One region of the Peribacillus sp. B2I2 genome, then DNA from elsewhere that is predicted to be linked to it. Evidence: a T-box and tRNA genes for the amino acid it is inferred to sense, from the RefSeq annotation. Region 1 holds a T-box; the other holds one or more tRNA genes.
What was found. The T-box of region 1 lies ahead of tyrS (tyrosine--tRNA ligase). A T-box ahead of a tRNA ligase gene usually reads a tRNA of that ligase, here a tRNA-Tyr.

Region 1 (4,642 bases):
TTTTATTTATACGAAGAAGGCCAATTAATACTGGGACCCTTCCAGGGACTTCCAGCCTGTGTCCGCATCCCAATGGGTAAGGGTGTATGCGGGACTTCAGCGGCAACTGAAAAAACCTTGCGCATCGAGGATGTCCACCAATTCCCTGGACATATCGCCTGCGATGCGGCATCAAGATCTGAAATTGTCATACCGCTCATGAAGGATGGCAAATTGTTCGGAGTACTCGATATCGACAGCCCGGTCACGGACCGATTTGACGAAATCGATCAGCAAGGACTGGAGAAGTTCGCTGAAATCCTTTCCAGACATTTATAAAGTTCAAGGGAGCGGCGATCCTCGCCTACTCCCTTTTGAACATTACAGGACCCCATGTACATGTCCCCTCTGTTTCATGGCAATATAAATATATTGTATTTTCCCATCTACTATTCTCTTTCACCTTTTCCGTTAATTAATCGTAACTGTCCTTGACTCAATGAGCAGAATATTATACAATACTCCTTGTGTAAAATATTGCAGCCTATGTGACAGCCTTTATGTTCTCATTTTGTTCCTCAATACAGAGGTGTATCTCGTAACTCTCTGCTGCTAGGGCGAAGGTACATGAAAACAAAATGGTCATGATCGTACATTCACACGGTTTTTATTTTACCAAAATAAAAACATTTAAAGGAGGAGTCATCCTATGGCTCGTTATACTGGCCCAAGCTGGAAACTATCCCGTCGTTTAGGAATTTCCCTAACAGGTACTGGTAAAGAATTAGAAAAACGTCCTTATGCTCCAGGACAACATGGTCCTAACCAACGTAGAAAAATTTCTGAATACGGAATGCAACTACAAGAGAAACAAAAACTTCGTCACATGTACGGAATCACTGAACGTCAATTCCGTTCAATGTTCGACCGTGCTGGCAAACTTAAAGGTGTACATGGTGAAAACTTCATGGTTCTTCTTGAATCACGTCTTGACAACCTAGTTTACCGTCTTGGTTTAGCTCGTACACGTCGTCAAGCACGTCAACTTGTTAACCACGGTCACATCACTGTAGACGGAAGCCGCGTAGACATTCCATCTTACAAAGTGTCTCTTGGACAAACTATCTCAGTTCGTGAAAAATCACGCAACTTCTCAATCATTAAAGAATCAGTTGAAGCAACTAACTTCGTTCCTGATTTCCTTACTTTCGATGCTGAGAAATTAGAAGGTACTTTCACTCGTTTACCAGAACGTTCTGAATTGCCTGCTGAAATTAACGAAGCTCTTATCGTTGAGTTCTACTCTCGTTAATAACTTCGAAAACCCCATCCTTGGATGGGGTTTTTTTTCGCATGTAAACACTTTAGCGCATGACAAAGCCCGGCTGGGATTCAGCCGGGCTTTGAACAATCATTTCACTAATGTGTATTTCTTCTTGCCGCGACGAACGAGGATGAACTCCCCTTCAATCTTGGCAGCTTCGGTCACTACATATTGCAGGTCAGTCACTTTCTCCCCATTTATGGAGATTGCCCCATTTTGAATATCTTCACGGGCTTGACGCTTTGATGGCGAAATTTTCGCTTCAACGATTAAATCGACCAAACCGATGTCTTCCTTGCTTTCACGATCGAAGGAAGGGACATCTTTAAAGCCCAATTTGATTTCCGCTGCACTTAAATTCTTCACCTCACCGCTGAATAGGGCGGCAGAGATTTTGATTGCTTGGTCAAGAGCTTCCTGACCATGAATCAAACGGGTCATTTCTTCCCCTAAAGCTTTTTGCGCTTTACGCAAATGCGGTTCGGACTGTACGGATTGCTCTAACTCCTCAATCGCCTCACGTGATAGGAATGTGAAGAATTTCAAGTATTTTACGACATCAGCATCCGCTGTGTTAATCCAGAATTGGTAAAATTCGTAAGGAGTCGTTTTTTCCGGATCAAGCCAGATAGCCCCACCTTCCGTTTTACCGAATTTCGTTCCATCCGCTTTCGTTACGAGCGGGATCGTCATACCGAATGCTTTGGCATTCTCATCATTGGATTTCCTGATCATTTCAAGGCCGGTCGTAATGTTGCCCCATTGATCACTGCCGCCTATTTGCAATTTACAGTTGTAATTGCTGTATAAATGACCGAAATCAATTCCTTGTAAAATCGTGTACGCAAATTCAGTGAAGGAAATTCCCGTATCCAAGCGGGAAGCAACCGTATCTTTTGCCAGCATGTAGTTAATGCCGATGTATTTTCCGTAATCTCGCAAGAACGTAACCATATCGATTTTGCCTATCCAGTCATAGTTATTGACCATGACCGCACCATTTTCACCGTCGAATTCAAAGATGTGGGATAGCTGCCCTTTTAGGCAGTCGGCATTATAGAGCACTTTTTCCAGCGTTTGCAGCTGGCGTTCCTCTTTTTTACCGCTAGGATCACCGATGAGTCCTGTCGCACCGCCTACCAGCACAAGGGGACGATGACCGTGCTGCTGGAAACGGCGCAATGTCAAGAATGGCAATAGATGACCGATGTGCATGCTATCCGCAGTTGGATCGACACCACAGTATAAAGAAATTTTCTCTTTTTCCAAAAGGTTCTTAAAACCTTCTTCATCCGTTTGTTGATAAATAATTCCTCTCCACTCGAGGTCTTTAAGCAATTCCATTAAATATTCCTCCTCCATCTTAGAAAAAACCCGCAAAAAGCACACAAAAACGCCCCTTCATAAATATGAAGGGACGAATAAATTCGCGGTACCACCCAACTTGAGGACATAATATGCCCTCCGCTCAAGACGAATAACGGTCGTCAGCCGTTTCCTGCTACTAATCATTTCACAGCAAATGCTCCAGGAAGTAATTCATCATACCATTTGTACCGATTTCCACTAACCACCGGCTCTCTGAAACAGGGATAGTCTGACTACTGGGTCCTATCATCGCGATCATTTAATCATTTTATTGTTGTTAATAAACTTTTATCATACATAAGAATCCTTGTCAACATCACCCTTACAGATTATAGAAAAATATGAAAGATGCCCTTTCCCCTACCTGTTATATGCTATAATATATGTGATTTCAGGGGGTATGATACGATGAATAATAATCAAAAAGATAGATTTCAAACAGTCTGGAAGCAGCTGACCCGTTTTTTCCAAAGTGAAAAAACACATAAGAACGCGCGGGTTACATACCAAGTCATTTGGAATTTAACACTGATCCTCATTATTGTCGGGATCCTAGGATTCTCATTCGCCGGCGGCGTCGGAGCCGGCTATTTCGCTGCCCTCGTCAATGATGAGCCAGTACGCTCAAAAGAAGATTTGAAAAAAGACATTTACAATTATGAAGAGACCTCTGAAGTATACTTTGCAGATGAAGTATACTTGGGCAAGCTTAAGAGTGACCTTGAGCGTGAGGAAGTGTCCATCGATAAAGTTTCCGAGCATCTTAAAAATGCAGTCATCGCTACCGAAGATGAGTATTTTTATGAGCATGACGGGGTTGTCCCGAAAGCCATCCTGCGTGCGATTTACCAGGAATTTTCGAATGCAACCGTCCAATCGGGAGGAAGTACATTAACACAGCAGCTCATTAAAAACCAGGTCCTGACCAACGAAGTTTCGTTTGACCGGAAAGCCAAAGAAATTCTTCTTGCGCTCCGGGTCGAAAAGTTCTTTGAAAAAGAAGAGATTTTGGAAACGTACTTAAACGTCTCCACTTTGGGACGAAACTCTTCAGGCCGTAACATCGCCGGGGTCGAGTCCGCCGCTGAAGGTATTTTTGGCGTGGAGGCCAAAGATCTGACACTGCCCCAATCAGCCTTTATCGCTGGATTGCCGCAAAGCCCTTTCGGATATACACCATATACCCAGAAAGGAAAATTGAAGGAAAATCAAGAGCCCGGCATCAACCGGATGAAAACCGTTTTAAAGCGGATGTATAGTAACGGGTACATAACAAAAGCAGAATATGATAAAGCAAACGCATACGACATTACAAAAGACTTTATCGGCAAAACGGAGATGCCATCCGAGAAATATCCATGGCTCACCTATGAAATCGAAAAACGCTCCATCGAAATCCTATCTGTCAGTCTGGCAAAAGAAGATGGATATGAAGAGAAAGATTTAAAGAATGATGATTTAAAAGCTCAATATCTAGCACTTGCCGACCGTAAGCTGCGCCAAAATGGCTATAAGGTTTATACGACCGTCAACAAAAAGATTTATGACAAGATGCAGGAAGTAACGAAAAACTATCCGAATTTCGGGTACGATAAACTGGCGCAAGTCCCCGACCCGGATACGAAGGAAATGAAGACCGTGAGCCAGCCCGTAGAGGCCGGAGCGATTCTTATCGAGAATAAAACAGGGAAAATCATCAGTTTCGTAGGCGGGCGTGATTTCAAGCGGGAACAGACGAACCACGCCACCGCATCATTGCGCTCGAACGGATCAACGATGAAGCCGCTGGTGATATATGGTCCAGGCATCGAGCTAGGCAAGATCTCGCCTGGCAGCGTATCGGCCAACGTGCCAATCTCCATTCCAACAGGCGGCAAACCGTGGAGTCCAGGAAACTATGGCGGCGGCAGCTATACGGGAGTATCGACTGCCCGCGAGGCCCTGAAGAATTCCTATAACATCCCGGCAGCG
Region 2 (4,642 bases), 4.0 Mb from region 1:
TCCACCGAATGCCTAAGGTTTCCTGAGGAAGGCTCGTCCGCTCAGGGTTAGTCGGGACCTAAGCCGAGGCCGAAAGGCGTAGGCGATGGACAACAGGTTGATATTCCTGTACCACCTATACATCGTTTGAACGATGGGGGGACGCAGAAGGATAGGGTAAGCGCGCTGTTGGATATGCGCGTCCAAGCAGTTAGGCCGGAAACGAGGCAAATCCCGTTTCCATTAAGGCGGAGCTGTGATGGCGAGGGAAATATAGTACCGAAGTTCCTGATTCCACGCTGCCAAGAAAAGCCTCTAGTGAGATGTAAGGTGCCCGTACCGCAAACCGACACAGGTAGGCGAGGAGAGAATCCTAAGGTGTGCGAGAGAACTCTCGTTAAGGAACTCGGCAAAATGACCCCGTAACTTCGGGAGAAGGGGTGCTTTTTAGGGTGAATAGCCCGGAAAAGCCGCAGTGAATAGGCCCAGGCGACTGTTTAGCAAAAACACAGGTCTCTGCGAAGCCGCAAGGCGAAGTATAGGGGCTGACACCTGCCCGGTGCTGGAAGGTTAAGGGGAGAGGTTAGCGCAAGCGAAGCTTTGAACCGAAGCCCCAGTAAACGGCGGCCGTAACTATAACGGTCCTAAGGTAGCGAAATTCCTTGTCGGGTAAGTTCCGACCCGCACGAAAGGTGTAACGATCTGGGCACTGTCTCAACGAGAGACTCGGTGAAATTATAGTACCTGTGAAGATGCAGGTTACCCGCGACAGGACGGAAAGACCCCGTGGAGCTTTACTGCAGCCTGATATTGAATTTTGGTACAGCTTGTACAGGATAGGTAGGAGCCTGAGAAGCCGGAGCGCTAGCTTCGGTGGAGGCGTTGGTGGGATACTACCCTGGCTGTATTGAAATTCTAACCCGCGCCCCTTATCGGGGTGGGAGACAGTGTCAGGTGGGCAGTTTGACTGGGGCGGTCGCCTCCTAAAGAGTAACGGAGGCGCCCAAAGGTTCCCTCAGAATGGTTGGAAATCATTCGTAGAGTGTAAAGGCACAAGGGAGCTTGACTGCGAGACCTACAAGTCGAGCAGGGACGAAAGTCGGGCTTAGTGATCCGGTGGTTCCGCATGGAAGGGCCATCGCTCAACGGATAAAAGCTACCCCGGGGATAACAGGCTTATCTCCCCCAAGAGTCCACATCGACGGGGAGGTTTGGCACCTCGATGTCGGCTCATCGCATCCTGGGGCTGTAGTCGGTCCCAAGGGTTGGGCTGTTCGCCCATTAAAGCGGTACGCGAGCTGGGTTCAGAACGTCGTGAGACAGTTCGGTCCCTATCCGTCGCGGGCGCAGGAAATTTGAGAGGAGCTGTCCTTAGTACGAGAGGACCGGGATGGACGCACCGCTGGTGTACCAGTTGTCTTGCCAAAGGCATAGCTGGGTAGCTACGTGCGGACGGGATAAGTGCTGAAAGCATCTAAGCATGAAGCCCCCCTCAAGATGAGATTTCCCATGGCGCAAGCTAGTAAGATCCCTGAAAGATGATCAGGTTGATAGGTCAGAGGTGGAAGCGTGGCGACATGTGGAGCTGACTGATACTAATAGATCGAGGACTTAACCAACGCTTTTTAAAAAATGAAATACCTTCTTATTATCTAGTTTTGAAGGAACAACGTTCCTTTATTGTTTGGTGGCGATAGCGAAGAGGTCACACCCGTTCCCATTCCGAACACGGCAGTTAAGCTCTTCAGCGCCGATGGTAGTTGGGGGTTTCCCCCTGTGAGAGTAGGACGCCGCCAAGCAATTCATTTATATCTTTAAATGGGTTTTAGGAAACATTATATTATTCCGCAGTAGCTCAGTGGTAGAGCATTCGGCTGTTAACCGAACGGTCGTAGGTTCGAGTCCTACCTGCGGAGCCATATGCTTCCATAGCTCAGTAGGTAGAGCACTTCCATGGTAAGGAAGAGGTCAGCGGTTCGAATCCGCTTGGGAGCTTCCCAATCTATCTATGTACACAAAATAGTCCGGCCCGTTGGTCAAGCGGTTAAGACACCGCCCTTTCACGGCGGTAACACGGGTTCGAATCCCGTACGGGTCACCATTCTTAATTCATTAATCCGGAGGATTAGCTCAGCTGGGAGAGCATCTGCCTTACAAGCAGAGGGTCGGCGGTTCGATCCCGTCATCCTCCACCATTTATTCTTTACTTGCCGGTGTAGCTCAACTGGTAGAGCAACTGACTTGTAATCAGTAGGTTGGGGGTTCAAGTCCTCTTGCCGGCACCATTTACAACCATATATTGCGGAGGGGTAGCGAAGTGGCTAAACGCGGCGGACTGTAAATCCGCTCCTTCGGGTTCGGCAGTTCGAATCTGCCCCCCTCCACCATTTTAATAAAATCCTGTGGATCAGTTATATATTCTCTTTAATGGGGAATTATATGATTACCACCTTTTTATTTTGTTGAACATTAATTGTTACATATTATATATTGGGCTATAGCCAAGCGGTAAGGCAACGGATTTTGATTCCGTCATGCGAAGGTTCGATCCCTTCTAGCCCAGCCATTTGCGGAAGTAGTTCAGTGGTAGAATACAACCTTGCCAAGGTTGGGGTCGCGGGTTCGAATCCCGTCTTCCGCTTAATATATTTTAAATTCCTTAGGGGCCTTAGCTCAGCTGGGAGAGCGCCTGCCTTGCACGCAGGAGGTCAGCGGTTCGATCCCGCTAGGCTCCACCATCAACTACATACACCAAAACTTACGTCTTAAGCCAAAATGGTTTAAGACTTTTTTTGTATAAAAGCATTTTTTGGTTAACCTATGTCTAGAAAGGTTTTTTTTCATAGGTCTTATAAAAAAAGCGTATTAGGTATGAAAAGGTTGCATCATTATACATGGAAATGTCGAGTTGAACCACTTGGCATATACGATATAAAATGGGTGAAAGGGGGAATTATATGTCTATTCAGAAAATTTCCGTCATTGGATTGCCTATGGACCTTGGTCAAGCAAGGCGGGGCGTGGATATGGGACCTAGTGCCATCCGCTGCGCAGATATTTTCGAGCGTCTTGAACAGTTAAATATAGAAGTAGAGGATTTAGGAGATATAATTGTAGGACGGCCTGAAAAAGCAAATAAGCCTGGGACCAACCTGAAAAACTTACCGCTTGTTGCAAGGGGTAACGCCCTGTTAGCTGCAAGGGTTGATGAAATAATAGAAGGTGGTTCCTTCCCGCTAGTATTGGGAGGAGACCATTCAATAGCTATAGGAACACTGGCGGGAGTCGCAAAGCACTATGAAAATGTAGGTGTGATTTGGTATGACGCACATGGGGATTTAAATACGGAAGAAACCTCGCCATCGGGGAATATACATGGAATGCCCCTGGCTGTCAGTATTGGACTTGGACATCCGGACCTGATCAATATCCATGGTTCCGGTCCAAAAGTGAAACCGGAAAACATCGTAATAATTGGGGCAAGGTCTTTGGATGAAGGGGAAAAAGAACTTATCCGTGATAAAGGGATTAAAGTATTTACGATGCATGAGATTGATCGAATGGGAATGACAAAGGTCATGGAAGAATGCATAGATTATTTAAGGGAAAGAACGGATGGTGTCCATCTTTCATTGGATTTGGATGGAGTTGACCCAGCAGATGCTCCCGGAGTGGGGACACCGGTGATTGGTGGCATAAGTTATCGGGAAAGTCATTTGGCCATGGAAATGCTCGCTGAAGCCAACTTGATTACATCAGCTGAATTCGTTGAAGTGAACCCCATTTTAGATGAGCGGAATAAAACGGCAATCGTTGCGGTGGCTCTAATGGGTTCGCTATTTGGAGAAAAGTTATTATAACTGAAAAAATAAAAGAAACAGTAACCGGCTTGTAATGGGTTACTGTTTTTTATATGCTAGAAGACGTAGGTTTATTTTCCAGGGTGTATGTAACATGAACATATCTATAAATAGATGGTTGCAATCGCATATCCATATTCACTTAAGAGCACGTCGGTGTGTGAGATCTCCATTTTTAGTTAAATGGAGGTATTCGTTGATTAAAGTATCCAGTTTGCTGCTAACTTCAATAACTTCATTATCCACCATCGAAGAACGGGAAGCCAAAATCATCATCTTCTGTCTGTATTGTTCAATATGGTCTAAAATTTGTTCAGCAGTCATATAGAGATTCACTCCCTCGAATTTTACAATTTCTTACTATATAGCCCTGTTTTTTTTTTCTTAAACATTAAATGTAAAACTTTGTTAAAATTAATGTATTAAATTTTTGAAACCTTTTAGCTTACGATTCGTAGTAATCGTATAGCCGCATGAGCGGGGGTAATACCGGAAAATGGATGCACTCATTAAAGAGAGAATTAATCAAGTATTAAAGGGAGACCATAATGCATTTGGGGAAATTGTCGAAATTTACAAGGACAAAGTTTTCCAGATATGTTTCAGGATGCTCGGAAACAGGCAAGAAGCAGAGGATTTGGCACAAGAGGCCTTTGTAAGGGCCTTCGTGAATATTCGTAGTTTCAATATACAAATGAAATTTTCTACATGGTTATATCGGATTGCGACCAACCTTTGTATTGACCGCCTTCGCAAGAAAAAGCCGGATTACTATCTAGATGCAGAGGTGGCAGGGACAGAGG

Region 2: it encodes a tRNA-Tyr, which carries the amino acid that the T-box ahead of tyrS (tyrosine--tRNA ligase) is inferred to sense. The anticodon was not compared.

Annotation. Positions count from the first base shown of each region.
Region 1 covers NZ_JBGCCB010000001.1:4,092,224-4,096,865, forward strand. The annotation lists gene ABIE66_RS20210 (GAF domain-containing protein) at 1-318, shown strand, start outside; gene rpsD (30S ribosomal protein S4) at 689-1,291, shown strand; gene tyrS (tyrosine--tRNA ligase) at 1,391-2,647, opposite strand; T-box leader at 2,714-2,930, opposite strand; gene ABIE66_RS20225 (transglycosylase domain-containing protein) at 3,080-4,642, shown strand, end outside.
Region 2 covers NZ_JBGCCB010000001.1:139,709-144,350, forward strand. The annotation lists rRNA gene ABIE66_RS00800 (23S ribosomal RNA) at 1-1,598, shown strand, start outside; rRNA gene rrf (5S ribosomal RNA) at 1,663-1,778, shown strand; tRNA gene ABIE66_RS00810 (tRNA-Asn) at 1,824-1,898, shown strand; tRNA gene ABIE66_RS00815 (tRNA-Thr) at 1,902-1,974, shown strand; tRNA gene ABIE66_RS00820 (tRNA-Glu) at 2,006-2,080, shown strand; tRNA gene ABIE66_RS00825 (tRNA-Val) at 2,099-2,174, shown strand; tRNA gene ABIE66_RS00830 (tRNA-Thr) at 2,189-2,264, shown strand; tRNA gene ABIE66_RS00835 (tRNA-Tyr) at 2,283-2,366, shown strand; tRNA gene ABIE66_RS00840 (tRNA-Gln) at 2,471-2,545, shown strand; tRNA gene ABIE66_RS00845 (tRNA-Gly) at 2,549-2,620, shown strand; tRNA gene ABIE66_RS00850 (tRNA-Ala) at 2,642-2,717, shown strand; gene rocF (arginase) at 2,937-3,839, shown strand; gene ABIE66_RS00860 (aspartyl-phosphate phosphatase Spo0E family protein) at 3,978-4,163, opposite strand; gene sigW (RNA polymerase sigma factor SigW) at 4,336-4,642, shown strand, end outside.